3 regions of the Variovorax sp. 10N412 genome follow, and region 1 is predicted to be linked to each of the others. Evidence: riboswitches for the same ligand, from Rfam matches in the RefSeq annotation. Region 1 holds a riboswitch; each other region holds the start of a gene.
What was found. Region 1 has a riboswitch for glycine ahead of AC1DJH_RS26150 (D-amino acid dehydrogenase). Riboswitches for the same ligand answer to the same signal wherever they lie in the genome.
Positions count from the first base shown of each region.

Region 2: linked by a shared signal. The riboswitch ahead of AC1DJH_RS05025 (ABC transporter substrate-binding protein) and the one ahead of AC1DJH_RS26150 (D-amino acid dehydrogenase) in region 1 are both predicted to bind glycine.
Region 3: linked by a shared signal. The riboswitch ahead of gcvT (glycine cleavage system aminomethyltransferase GcvT) and the one ahead of AC1DJH_RS26150 (D-amino acid dehydrogenase) in region 1 are both predicted to bind glycine.

Region 1 is NZ_JBFTIO010000015.1:92,571-96,737, forward strand. Features, by position in the region: gene AC1DJH_RS26145 (FIST signal transduction protein) at 1-745, shown strand, start outside; gene AC1DJH_RS26150 (D-amino acid dehydrogenase) at 755-2,056, opposite strand; glycine riboswitch at 2,149-2,265, opposite strand; gene rfbB (dTDP-glucose 4,6-dehydratase) at 2,510-3,589, shown strand; gene rfbD (dTDP-4-dehydrorhamnose reductase) at 3,586-4,167, shown strand, end outside.
Region 2 is NZ_JBFTIO010000001.1:1,016,381-1,020,547, reverse strand. Features, by position in the region: gene AC1DJH_RS05030 (hypothetical protein) at 1-470, shown strand, start outside; glycine riboswitch at 616-739, shown strand; gene AC1DJH_RS05025 (ABC transporter substrate-binding protein) at 889-2,466, shown strand; gene AC1DJH_RS05020 (ABC transporter permease) at 2,490-3,431, shown strand; gene AC1DJH_RS05015 (ABC transporter permease) at 3,460-4,167, shown strand, end outside.
Region 3 is NZ_JBFTIO010000005.1:88,979-93,145, forward strand. Features, by position in the region: gene gcvP (aminomethyl-transferring glycine dehydrogenase) at 1-71, opposite strand, end outside; gene gcvH (glycine cleavage system protein GcvH) at 201-572, opposite strand; gene gcvT (glycine cleavage system aminomethyltransferase GcvT) at 615-1,802, opposite strand; glycine riboswitch at 1,848-1,960, opposite strand; glycine riboswitch at 1,973-2,063, opposite strand; gene AC1DJH_RS14490 (hypothetical protein) at 2,097-2,639, opposite strand; gene AC1DJH_RS14495 (YybH family protein) at 2,740-3,195, opposite strand; gene AC1DJH_RS14500 (MFS transporter) at 3,371-4,167, opposite strand, start outside.

The DNA.
Region 1 (4,167 bases):
GGCGGGCGGCGTGTTTTCGGGCGGCATGTCGGGCGTGGTGTTCGGCGAGGGCGTGCGGGTGGTGTCGCGCGTCACGCAGGGCTGCCAGCCGCTGCGTTCGGGCGCGGTGCGCGAGCGCGAGATCACCGAGGCCGACGGCAACCTGCTGCTCAAGCTCGACGGCGAACCGGCGCTCGACGTGCTGCTGGCCGACCTGCAGGTGTCGCTCGAGCGTCCGCAGGAGGCCATCGACGCGGTGCGCAACACGCTGGTGGGGCTGGCCGACGCGGGCAGCGACGGCATCCGCCGCACCGGCGACCTGGGCGCCGACGTGCTGGTGCGCCACATCATCGGCCTGGACCCCACGCGGCGCGGCATCGCCATTGCCGACACGGCCGAGGCCGGCATGCGCCTGACCTTCTGCCGCCGCAACGCGCAGGCCGCGCGGGCGGACCTGATGCGCATCTGCGCCGAGATCCGCGAAGAGCTGGAACCCGAGGAGCAGACGCTGGCCACCGCGCGCGCCGTGGCCGCAGGCGAGGCCGAGGCCGCGCCGCACCCGGCGCGGCGCATTGCCGGGGCGGTGTACGTGAGTTGCTCCGGACGCGGTGGGCCGCACTTCGGCGCGCCCGGCGCCGAGCTGCAGATCGTGCGCCATGCGCTGGGCGACGTGCCGCTGGTCGGGTTCTTTGCGGCGGGCGAAATTGCCCGCCACCATCTGTATGGCTACACCGGCGTATTGACGGTGTTCACCAGCAACGACTGACCTTGGCGATCACGCCGGCTGCAGCACGCGCAGCCTGGGCGCTGGCATGCCGGTGAACGCGAAATCGACCTCGGGCGCCAGCCCGCTCACGATGCGCGCGATCGACTTGCCCGAGCCGCAGGCGTGCGTCCAGCCGAGCGTGCCGTGACCGGTGTTGAGGAACAGGTTCGGCAGCTTTGTCTTGCCGATCAGCGGCACGTTGCTCGGCGTGGCGGGGCGCAGGCCGGTCCAGAACTGCGCCTGCGTGGTGTCGCCGGCGCCGGGGAACAGTTCTTCGACGCGGCGCACGATGGCTTCGCAGCGCACCGGGTTCAGGTCGCGGTCGTAGCCATTGAGCTCGGCCGTGCCGGCAATGCGCAGCCGGTCTCCGGACGCCGACGTATAGCGCGAGAACACCAGCTTGAACTCGTCGTCGGTCAGCGAGACCTGGTGGGCCTTGGAAGCGTCCTTCACGGGCAGCGTCACCGAGTAGCCCTTGGCCGGGTAGATCGGCAGCCGGATGCCCAGCGGCGCGGCCAGCAGCGGGCTCAGCGAGCCCATCGCCATGACGAAGGAGTCGCCGCGGATGCGCTGGAAGCGGCCCTCGTGGTCGGTCACCTCGACGTGGTCGATCTGGCCGCCGGCTTCGCGCAGCGCGGTGACGGTGTGGCTCATGAGGAACTTCACGCCGGCCGCGGCCGCCAGCTTGGAGAGCTCGCGTGCGAAGCGGTTGGCGTCGCCCGATTCGTCTTCGGCCGTGAAGGTGGCGCCCGCCAGCTTGGGCCGGATGTGCGCGAGGGCGGGCTCGATCTTCACCGCCTCGTCGGCCGAGATGACCTGGCGCTCGCAGCCCAGCGCACGCATCTGCTCGGCGGGGGCGAGGGCGCCGTCGAACTCCTTCTGCGTCGTGTAGAAGTGCAGGATGCCCTGCGTGCGCTGGTCGTAGTCGATGCGCGTGTCGCGGCGCAACTGTTGCAAGGTGTCGCGGCTGTAGGTGCCCAGGTGCACGATCTGCGCGATGTTGTGACGGGTGCGCGCGGGCGTGCATTCACGCAGAAACTGCAGGCCCCAGAGCCATTGGCGCATGTCGGCGCGGATGCGAAACAGCAGCGGGGCGTCTTCCTTGCCCAGCCATTGCAGCACCTTGAGCGGCGCGCCGGGGTTGGCCCAGGGTTCGGCATGGCTGACGGAAATCTGCCCGCCGTTGGCAAAGCTGGTTTCGGCGGCCGGGGTGGCCTGCCGGTCGATCACGGTCACTTCGTGGCCGAGTTGCTGGAGGTAGTAGGCCGAAGTCACGCCGAGCAGGCCGGCGCCAAGAACGATCACGCGCATTTCAAATACCTTTTAAGGTTGAAGCGCTTGAACGACGGGCGTGGTGTGCTATTGAATCAATAGCAGGCAACCGGACGGCCGTGGTCCAAGTTGCCGCTCCCCCTGTCCTCGGTACCTGAGAGATTCACCCCCTGCGCCCGCAGCGGGTTTGCTCCTTCGGTGCATCGTTGCCACTGGGCGTGGTGCGATGGCTCTCCAGACGGCGTTGTCAGTTGATGCAGTACTGACCCCTTGCCGAAATCTTCTTCGAAGACCTCGTCGGGCCGACCTGAGCGTTCATGGGAGTTTGCGCCTTCGGTAGGGCCACCGGGGTGGCCCGCTCTCCTGCAGTGTGGCCGATTGTAAACACGGCCTGAAGTGAACGGTAACGCCTTGTGTTTCGGCCTGTCGGCCCAATGGGATAATCGCCAGTTGATTTGCCGCAGGGCAATTGCTTCAAACACAGGGGACCCCATGATCTTGGTTACCGGCGGCGCTGGCTTCATTGGCGCCAATTTCGTACTCGACTGGATCGCGAACAGCGACGAGCCGGTCGTGAACCTCGACAAGCTGACCTACGCGGGCAACCTCGAGACCCTCGCGTCGCTCAAGGGCAACCCGAACCACATCTTCGTGCAGGGCGACATCGGCGACAGCGCGCTGCTCGACCGCCTGCTGGCCGAGCACAAGCCGCGCGCCGTGGTCAACTTCGCCGCCGAATCGCACGTGGACCGCTCCATTCACGGCCCCGAAGACTTCGTGCAGACCAACGTGCTCGGCACCTTCCGCCTGCTCGAATCCGTGCGCGGCTTCTGGAGCGCGCTGCCTGCCGACCAGAAAAGTGCCTTCCGCTTCCTGCACGTGTCCACCGACGAGGTCTACGGCTCGCTCTCCAAGACCGACCCCGCCTTCACCGAAGAGAACAAGTACGAACCCAACAGCCCGTACTCGGCCAGCAAGGCCGCGAGCGACCACCTCGTGCGCGCCTGGCACCACACCTACGGGCTGCCGGTGGTCACCACCAACTGCTCGAACAACTACGGTCCGTTCCACTTTCCCGAGAAGCTCATTCCACTGATGATCGTCAACGCCCTGGCCGGCAAGCCGCTGCCCGTGTACGGCGACGGCATGCAGGTGCGAGACTGGCTCTACGTGAAGGACCACTGCAGCGCCATCCGCCGCGTGCTCGAAGCCGGCAAGCTCGGCGAAACGTACAACGTGGGCGGCTGGAACGAGAAGCCCAACATCGAGATCGTCAATACCGTGTGCGCGCTGCTCGACGAACTGAGCCCCAAGGCCGGCGGCCAACCGTACAAGGAACAGATCACCTACGTCACCGACCGCCCCGGCCACGACCGCCGCTACGCCATCGACGCGCGCAAGCTCGAACGCGAACTCGGCTGGAAGCCCGCCGAGACTTTCGACTCCGGCATTCGCAAGACCGTCGAGTGGTACCTCGCGAACAGCGAATGGGTGCGCAACGTGCAAAGCGGTGCCTACCGCGAGTGGGTTGAAAAACAGTACGACGCCGCACCGGCAAAGGCCGCGGCATGAAGTTGCTGCTGCTGGGCAAGGGCGGGCAGGTGGGTTGGGAACTGCAGCGCAGCCTGGCGCCGCTGGGTGAATTGGTGGCGCTCGATTTCGACAGCACCGACTTTCATGCCGACTTCAGCCGCCCCGAGCAGCTGGCAGACACGGTGCTCAAGGTGCGCCCCGACGTGATCGTCAATGCGGCGGCCCACACGGCCGTCGACAAGGCCGAGAGCGAGCCCGAGTTCGCGCGCAAGCTCAACGCCACCTCGCCCGGCGTGGTGGCCGAGGCGGCGCAGCAGATCGGCGCGCTGATGGTGCATTACTCGACCGACTACGTTTTCGACGGCAGCGGCAGCGCACCCTGGAAGGAAGACGACGCGACCGGCCCGCTGAGCGTGTACGGCCAGACCAAGCTCGAGGGCGAGCAACTGGTGGCCCAGCACTGCGCAAGGCACCTGATCTTTCGCACGAGCTGGGTGTATGCGGCGCGCGGCGGCAACTTCGCCAAGACCATGCTGCGGCTGGCGAAGGAGCGCGACAAGCTCACCGTCATCGACGACCAGTTCGGCGCGCCCACGGGTGCCGAGCTGCTGGCTGAC
Region 2 (4,167 bases), on a different contig from region 1:
AAGAAGACACCGGCACCGCGAGCGACACCGGCGACAAGCGCGACATGCGCCTGTCGCTCGCGCCCGCGCTCTACCCGCTGGCCGAAAGCAAGTGGGCCGTGGCCGTGCTGCAGACCGTGTCGGAGATGTACTCGGGCGGCGGCGCCTCGTTCGACACTGCCGACTTCGTGCCGCTCGAAGGCGGCAAGGCCTTGCACGAAGGCATTCCCTTCTCGTGCTTCAAGATGATCCGCGCCTGCTTCAGCGAGAAGGACTACAAGACCTCGAAGCACTGCCATGACGAAAGCAAAGGCAGCCTGCGCATCGTGTACGGCGAGGCCGCCAGACCCGGCGCGCCCTACGACTGGCAGTACACGTGGCTGCAGAGCGAGTGGCCGCAGAACGAGCCGCAGCGCGCCGCCACCACCACGCGCATCCGCTTCACCGCCAAGACCACCGAGCGTGCGGACTTCTGCGGCGGACCGCAGTAGGCACCGAAGACTTCTCGCGCATTGCTGCGTTTTGGCACGCAATCTGCTTTGAGAAGTTCATCCAGGAGAAATGCCGGCTCGATGCTTCGAGTTAGTGCATTACCGAAGGCGATGGCCCAGAACGCTCAGGTCCCAAGACTGGATTTTTTCTAACGCTGGAGAGCGCTGACCGACCCCTTGCAGGGGCCGAGGGCAGCCGCCGAAGGGGCAAGCCCTGTGCGATGTGCGCGCAGGGTGAATCTCTCAGGCAAAAGGACAGCAGGGGCACGCCGCGCACAGAGCGCGGGGGTGCCCTTGTTCGCTTCCGGAGCCGCTTTCTTTCATGACCTGTTTCCCGCAACGCCGCACGACGAATGTCTTTCCTGGCGTTGCACGTGCTCGCGTCCCTCTTTTTCAACCGGAGAACTGACCCATGCTGATGAAACGACAACTGAAAGCCATGTTCGTGGGCGCGCTGCTGGCCGCAGCGGCGGCCACCGCCTTCGCACAGGACGCTGGCAAGGTGCTGCGCCTGGTGCCGCAGTCCGACCTGAAGATCCTCGACCCGATCTGGACCACCGCCTTCATCACGCGCAACCACGGCTACATGGTGTACGACACGCTCTTCGGCGTGGACGAACAAGGCAAGGTGCATCCGCAGATGGTCGACAAGTACACGACCAGTCCCGACGGCAAGACCTGGACCTTCACGCTGCGCAAGAGCCTGGCCTTCCATGACGGCAAGCCCGTCACCTCGGAAGACGTCATTGCGTCGCTCAAGCGCTGGGGCCAGCGCGACGGGCTGGGCCAGAAGATGTTCACCGCGCTCGACAAGGCCGAGGCCGTGGACGCCAACACCTTCAGGCTGGTGTTCAAGGACACCTTCGGCATGGTGCTCGACGCGCTGAGCAAGCCGTCGTCGAACCCGCCGTTCATCATGCCCGCGCGCGTGGCGGCCACGCCCGCCGACAAGCAGATCGACGACGCCACCGGCTCCGGCCCCTACATCTTCAAGAAGGACGAGTACCGCCCCGGCGAGAAGATCGTCTACCTGAAGAACACCAGGTACGTGCCGCGCACCGAGGCGCCCTCGGGCACTGCGGGCGGCAAGAACGTGTACGTCGACCGCATGGAATGGATCATCCTGAAGGACGCGCAGACGCAGGCCAACGCACTGGCCAACGGCGAGGTCGACATGATCGAGTGGGTGCCCTCCGAGCAGTACACCGCGCTGAAGAACAACCCGGCCATCACGCTCGACAGCCCGGTGGCCAAGGGCTCGTTCGCGCTGCACCTGAACCACTTCATTCCGCCCTTCGACAACCCCAAGATCGCGCAGGCCGCGTTCATGGCCATCAACCAGGAAGCGCTGATGCGCGCGCAACTGGTGCACAAGGAGCTCTACAACAGCTGCGCCTCCATCTACCCGTGCGGCTCGGCCTATGCCTCCGACAAGACCGGCTACTTCACCGGCAAGCCGCAGTTCGAAAAGGCGAAGGCGCTGCTCAAGGAAGCCGGCTACGACGGCAAGCCCGTCGTGCTCATGTACCCGGCCGACTTTGCGGTGCTGAACAAGTTTCCGCCGGTGATGGCGCAGCTGCTCAAGCAGGCCGGCTTCAACGTCGACATGCAGTCGATGGACTGGCCCACGCTGGTCACGCGCCGCGCCAAGAAAGACCCGGTCGACAAGGGCGGCTGGAACCTGTTCATCACCGGCTGGGGCATTGCCGACAACATGAACCCGATGTTCTTCGCACCGCTCACCGGCAACGGCGAGAAGGGCTGGTTCGGCTGGGCCACCGACGACAAGCTGGAGCAGCTCAAGTCCGAGTTCCTGGCCACGGCCGACGAACCCAGGCGCAAGGAGCTGGCCACGGCCATCCAGCAGCGCGTGTACGACACCGGCATCTACGCGCCCATCGGTGAGTACAAGCCGCTCACGGCCTACCGCAAGGGCGTGGTGAGCGGCGTCGTGCGCTCGCCGGTCGGCGTGTTCTGGAACCTGAAGAAGAACTGAGCCAACGCCACGGAACCCGCCCCATGCTGCTCTTTCTTGCACGCCGCATTCTGTCGACCGTGCCGGTGCTCGTCATCGTCGCGCTGATCGTGTTCCTGATGCTGCGGCTCGCGCCCGGCGACCCCGCGGCCGCCATCGTGGGCGACAGCGGCACCAGCGAGAACATCGCCAAGGTGCGCGAGCAGCTGGGGCTCAACCAGTCGCTGCCGGTGCAGTTCTTTCACTGGAGCGCGCAACTGCTGCAGGGCAACCTGGGCGAGTCGTACTTCATGAAGAAGACGGTGACCGAGCTGATCGGCCAGCGCATCGAGGCCACCGTGTCGCTGGCGGCCGTGACGCTGGTGGTCACCATCCTCATCGCGGTGCCGCTGGGCGTGATTGCCGCGTGGCGGCACGGCGGCTGGCTCGACCGCATGCTCATGGGCTTTTCGGTGATGGGCTTTTCCATTCCGGCGTTCGTGATCGGCTACGTGCTCATCTGGATCTTCGCGCTGCACCTGCAGTGGCTGCCGGTGCAGGGGTATGCGCGGCTGAGCCATGGGCCGCTCTTGTGGATCAAGCATCTGATACTGCCGTCGATCACGCTGTCGGTCATCTATGTGGCGCTGATTGCGCGCGTCACGCGCGCGGCCGTGGCCGAGGCCATGACCGAGGACTACATCCGCACCGCGCGCGCCAAGGGCATTTCCGAAAAACGCCTGCTGATGCGGCACGCGCTGGCCAACGCGGCAATTCCCATCGTCACGGTGATCGGCATCGGCATTGCGCTGCTGATCGGCGGCGTGGTGGTCACCGAGACGGTGTTCGCCATTCCGGGGCTCGGGCAGCTCACGGTCGACGCGGTGCTGTCGCGCGACTTTCCGCTCATCCAGGGCATCACGCTGTTCTTCTCCGTCATCTACGTGCTCATCAATCTGCTGATCGATGTGAGCTACCTGGTGTTCGACCCACGTATCCGTTACTGAAGCCACGGAACCGCAACGAAGAAACACCATGACCGATTCATCCCTTTCCCTTGCTCCCGTTGCTCCCGTTGCACCCGATGCCGCCGTGGAGGCGCTGCCGCCACCCAGGCGCCGCTCGCTGCTCAAGCGCATCCTGGCCAACTGGTCGGTGCGCGCGGGCGGCAGCGTGCTGGTGCTGCTTGTGCTGATGTCGCTGGCCGCGCCGTGGCTGGGCACCATCGACCCGACCGCCATCGACCCCGCCAGCTCGAACCTGTTGCCGGGCACGCGCGGCGAGTTCAACAGCCTGGCCGGCGACACCTTCGAGCACCTGTTCGTGATGGGCACCGACAGCCTGGGGCGCGACATCTGGAGCCGCACGCTGTACGGTGCGCGCGTGTCGCTCACCGTGGGCATCGCGGTGGCCGCGCTGGCCATGGTGTTCGGCATGGTCGTCGGGCTGCTGGGCGGCTACTTCCGGCGCATCGACAGCGTGCTCATGCGGCTGATGGACGGCGTCATGGCCATCCCCGGCATCCTGTTCGCGATCAGCCTGGTGGCGCTGTTCGGCGGCACGCTGCTCACGGTGGTGGTGGCCATCGCGGTGCCCGAGATTCCGCGCGTGGCGCGGCTGGTGCGCTCGGTGGTGCTCACGGTGCGCGAGGAGCCTTACGTGGAGGCGGCCATCGCGCTCGACACGCCGACCTGGAAGATCCTCACGCGCCACATCCTGCCGAACGCGATTGCGCCGCTGATC
Region 3 (4,167 bases), on a different contig from region 1:
CCGATGTGGCGGGCGAGAAATTCTTCGGCGTTCTCTAGTTCTTGCAAAGAGGGAAGGGCGGGAATCGGCATGGCGTGATGGATCGGCTAAAAAAAGAAGAAAGACTCAGCGGTCGCCGCCGGGCCGCCCCAAGGCGGGCCGCGCCTTCCCCATGGGGGCTGGCGAAGCACACGAAGTGGCAAGCCGAGGGGCGAACATTTCTAGGATTCGGCCGCGAATTTGTCGTAGCTGGCGGCGTCCAGCAGGGCGTCGAGTTGTGAGGGTTCGCTCAGCTTGACCTTGAAGAACCAGCCGCTGGCCAGCGGGTCGCTGTTGGCCAGCGAGGGGTCGGCGCGCAGCGCTTCGTTCACTTCGACGATCTCGCCCGACACGGGCATGAACACGTCGGCCGCGGCCTTGACCGATTCGACGACGCCGGCGACTTCGCCCTGAGCAAAGGTCTTGCCGACTTCAGGCAGGTCGACGAACACCACGTCGCCCAGCGCGTCCTGCGCGTGTACGGTGATGCCGACGGTGGCTGCGCCGCCTTCGGCCGACACCCATTCGTGGTCCTTGGTGTACTTGATGCTCATGGAAAAACTCCTCGTGGAAAAAATGATTCGGGGGTGCAGAGCCTAGCCGCGGAAATAACGCGTCGGCACGAAAGGCAGGGTCGAGACTTCCATGGGCACCGGCTTGCCGCGCACGATGGCCTGCAGGCGCGTGCCCGGCTCCGCGAAAGCGGTGGCCACGTAGCCCATGGCCACGCAGCGGTCGGCCGTGGGGCCGAGCAGGCCGCTGGTGACGACGCCGATGTCGTGGCCCTCGAAGGACTGCAGCACCGTGCCGTCGCGCACCGGAATGCGTTCGAGCGCCACGAGGCCGACGCGCTTGCGCTTGAGCGTGTCGTGGTCGGTGTGGCCAGCGGCTCCCGGGGTGGCCGCGGCGAGCTGGGCCAGGATCTTCGTGGCGCCCGGAAAGCCGCCTTCGCGCGCGCCCCCGGCGCGGCGCACCTTCTGCATAGCCCAGTTGAGCGAGGCTTCGACCGGCGTGGTCGTGGTGTCGATGTCGTTGCCGTACAGGCACAGGCCGGCTTCGAGCCGCAGCGAATTGCGCGCGCCGAGGCCGACGGGCTTGACCTCGGGCTGGGCCAGCAGCAGCCGGGCCAGCGCCTCGGCGTCCTTGGCCGCCGCCGAGATCTCGAAACCGTCTTCGCCGGTGTAGCCGCTGCGGGTGACGAAGGCCGGAATGCCGCCGATCTGCACCGCGCCGCCGGTCATGAACACGAAGCGCTCGATGCCGGGCGACAGCCGCGCCAGCGTGGCCGCTGCCTGCGGGCCCTGCAGCGCGAGCAGGGCGTGGTCGGGCAGGGGCTGCACCTCGCAGCGCGCGCCGATCTTCCGCTGGATGTGCGCGATGTCGGCCACCTTGCAGGCGCCGTTGACGATCACGAAGAGCGAGCCGTTGCCTTCGTTGAAGAACATCAGGTCGTCCAGGATGCCGCCCTCGTCGTTCAGCAGCAGGCCGTAGCGCTGCTTGCCGGCGGGCAGGTCGATCACGTCGACGGGCATCAGGGTCTCGAAAGCCGCTGCGGCGTCGGGGCCGACCAGGCGCAGCTGGCCCATGTGGGAAATGTCGAACAGGCCGGCCGCGTCGCGTGTGTGCCTGTGTTCGGCCATCAGGCCGGCGGGGTACTGCACCGGCATCGAGTAGCCGGCAAAGGGCACCATGCGGGCGCCGAGCTCCACGTGGAGGTCGTACAGCGGCGTCTTGAGAAGCGCAGTGTCGGGGGCGGAAGCAGCGGAGGCAGCGGAAGAGGCCATGGGGCACTCCAAAGGGGCAGACGAAATCCATGACGCAAGCCATGGGCCACCCCTGCTGTCCGCTTTACCTGAGAGATTCGCCCCACGATCGGAGTTTGCTCCTTCGGTGGGCCGCTGCATCGTTTCCGGTACGGCGGCCTCTCTCCAGCAAGGAAACGCCGGTGTGTACCGGCGCCTTGTCAGTCCTTTTGCCTGAGCGTTCGGGAAACCCCTGCGCCTTCGGCGGCCCCGTCGCGCGGGGCTCTCTCCTGACCCGGGCGAGTGTAGTGGATCGCGGTGCGCAGGGCTTTCGCTTCAGTGAACGATTTCAGCCGGCGGCAGCAGCCGGTCGATGCGTTCGCGCAGCGATTCGGCGCGCTCCGGGCCCGCGGCTTTCTCGATTTCGCTGAGCATCAGCGCGGCGATGGTCATCATGGCCTCGCGGTCGCGCGCCTCGCGCAGGGCGTCGCGCATCTGCAGCGCGAACTTGGGGTCGCGGCGCACGAACATGCGCTCGCAGATGTCGAACAGGAACATGCGCGTGGTGGCCAGCGAGCGCTTGCCGTCGAAGCTGTCGGCCGAGGTGCTGACCTGGATCGTGTCGGCGGCGGGCACGGTCAAGGCCTGTGCCGCCTGCGCAGCCGCAGCCGCGGCGGCCTGCGGGTCTTGCAGGTAGCCCCGCTGCACCAGCGCCTGGAGCGCCTGCTCGGCCTCGTCGCGGGTGCTGAACAGCGGGCTGAAGTCGGTCAGCGAGCGGCGGCCGTCGGCCATGAGCAACAGCGCGCGCTCCCGCTGGCTGAGCGTGCGCTGGCCGCCCTGGAGTTCATCGCGGGCCTTGTCGGTCTTGGTGGGGAACATGGCAGCCACAGCTTTCGGGAGTCGAGGGCTGCAGCATCGTTGCAAGCGGTGACATCTTCATGAACCGTTTGGTTTGCACGGGCAACGGTCTTTGGCGGCGTCATCCGCCCGCGATTTCCTTGCGGATGAGCCACTGGTTGCCCACGCGTTGCAGTTCCAGCGTCTTGCGGCTTTTTTCGCGCAGCTTGTCGGCGGTGTAGGTCTGCTGAAAGCTTGCGCTGGCGGCTTGCCCGGTGACGCTGATGACGAGGTTGTCGATGTCCACGCGGATGGTGGCCTTGTCGGCGATGCGCGTGCGGCGGTCGGCTTCCCAGGCCTTGCGGTCCTGGCCGCGGGGCGGCGTGAAGTCGGGCGCATAGGTGGCCAGGTAGCGCGCCACGTCGCGCGCGGACCAGGCTGCGGCCCAGTTGCGCACGGCGGTCTCGATCTCGGCGATGGCAGCGGCCGGGTTCGCCGGGGTCGGTGCGGGCTGCGGCCCTGTCGCCGCCGGCGTGGCGCCGAAGGCGGCCATGGCCAGCAGCGTGCCGCCGAGGAGGCAACTCAGTGATCGGTGCATGGCGAAGTCTCCTCCTTGTCGTTTGTCGGTCCCGATCATCGGCCGAAACGGTAGCGCTCGAACGACACCTCCCGCTGCTGGATCACCCCGCCAGGTCGGGCTGCCGCTCGATGCTCGCTGAATCGAGCATAAGGCGCGCAATGCGACATTCGACGGCCATGGGCGACGGTGGCGCTCAGGTCGCAGCGCGCTGCGCCCCCGCCGGCACCGCCGGCATCGCCCTGTTGCGCAACCGCAGCGCCAGCACCGTCGCCGCGCCCAGCACGCACAGCACCGCGGTGAACGTCACGCCCAGGCCGCGCGCGTCCGACAGCATCCCGAAAAGCGGCGACACCAGGCCGCCCACCGACAGCGCCAGCCCCAGCGTGATGCCGCTGGCCGTGGCCGGGTTGCGCGGCAGGTAGTCCTGCGCCAGCGTCACCTGCGCGGCGAAGGGCAGGAACATGCTCATGCCGAGCAGCGCGGTGCAGGCCAGCGCCCAGCCGGGGGTCGTTGCGAGCACCAGGCCGGCGAGCGACGGCAGGGCGAGCAGGTAGCCGCTGCGGATGGTGCCCATGCGCCCGATGCGGTCGCCGAGCCAGCCGCCGAGCAGCACGCCCACCGCGCCGGCGGCGGTGAAGCCGGTGAGCGCCGCCGCGCCCTGGAAGGCCGTGCCGTGCAGGTCGCGCGTGATGCGCAGCGACAGCATCGACAGCACCGTGACGTACGGGATCGACCAGCCCACGATGGTCGCCACCAGCAGCCCGAAGGCGCGCCAGTCGTTGTGGGGCTTGAGCACCTCGCCGGCGGCCTTGCGGGCGGCGGCCGCCGTGGCGGCGGACGCAGCGCCGCGCCCCGCATTCGCCAGCAGCCACACCACGCCCATCGCCAGCGCCGGCACCCCCAGCAGGTAGCTGCGCGACAGGCCTCCACCACCGACCACCGTGGCCGCGAGCACCGGCGCAAAGGAGGCGCCGATGGTGCCGCCGACGG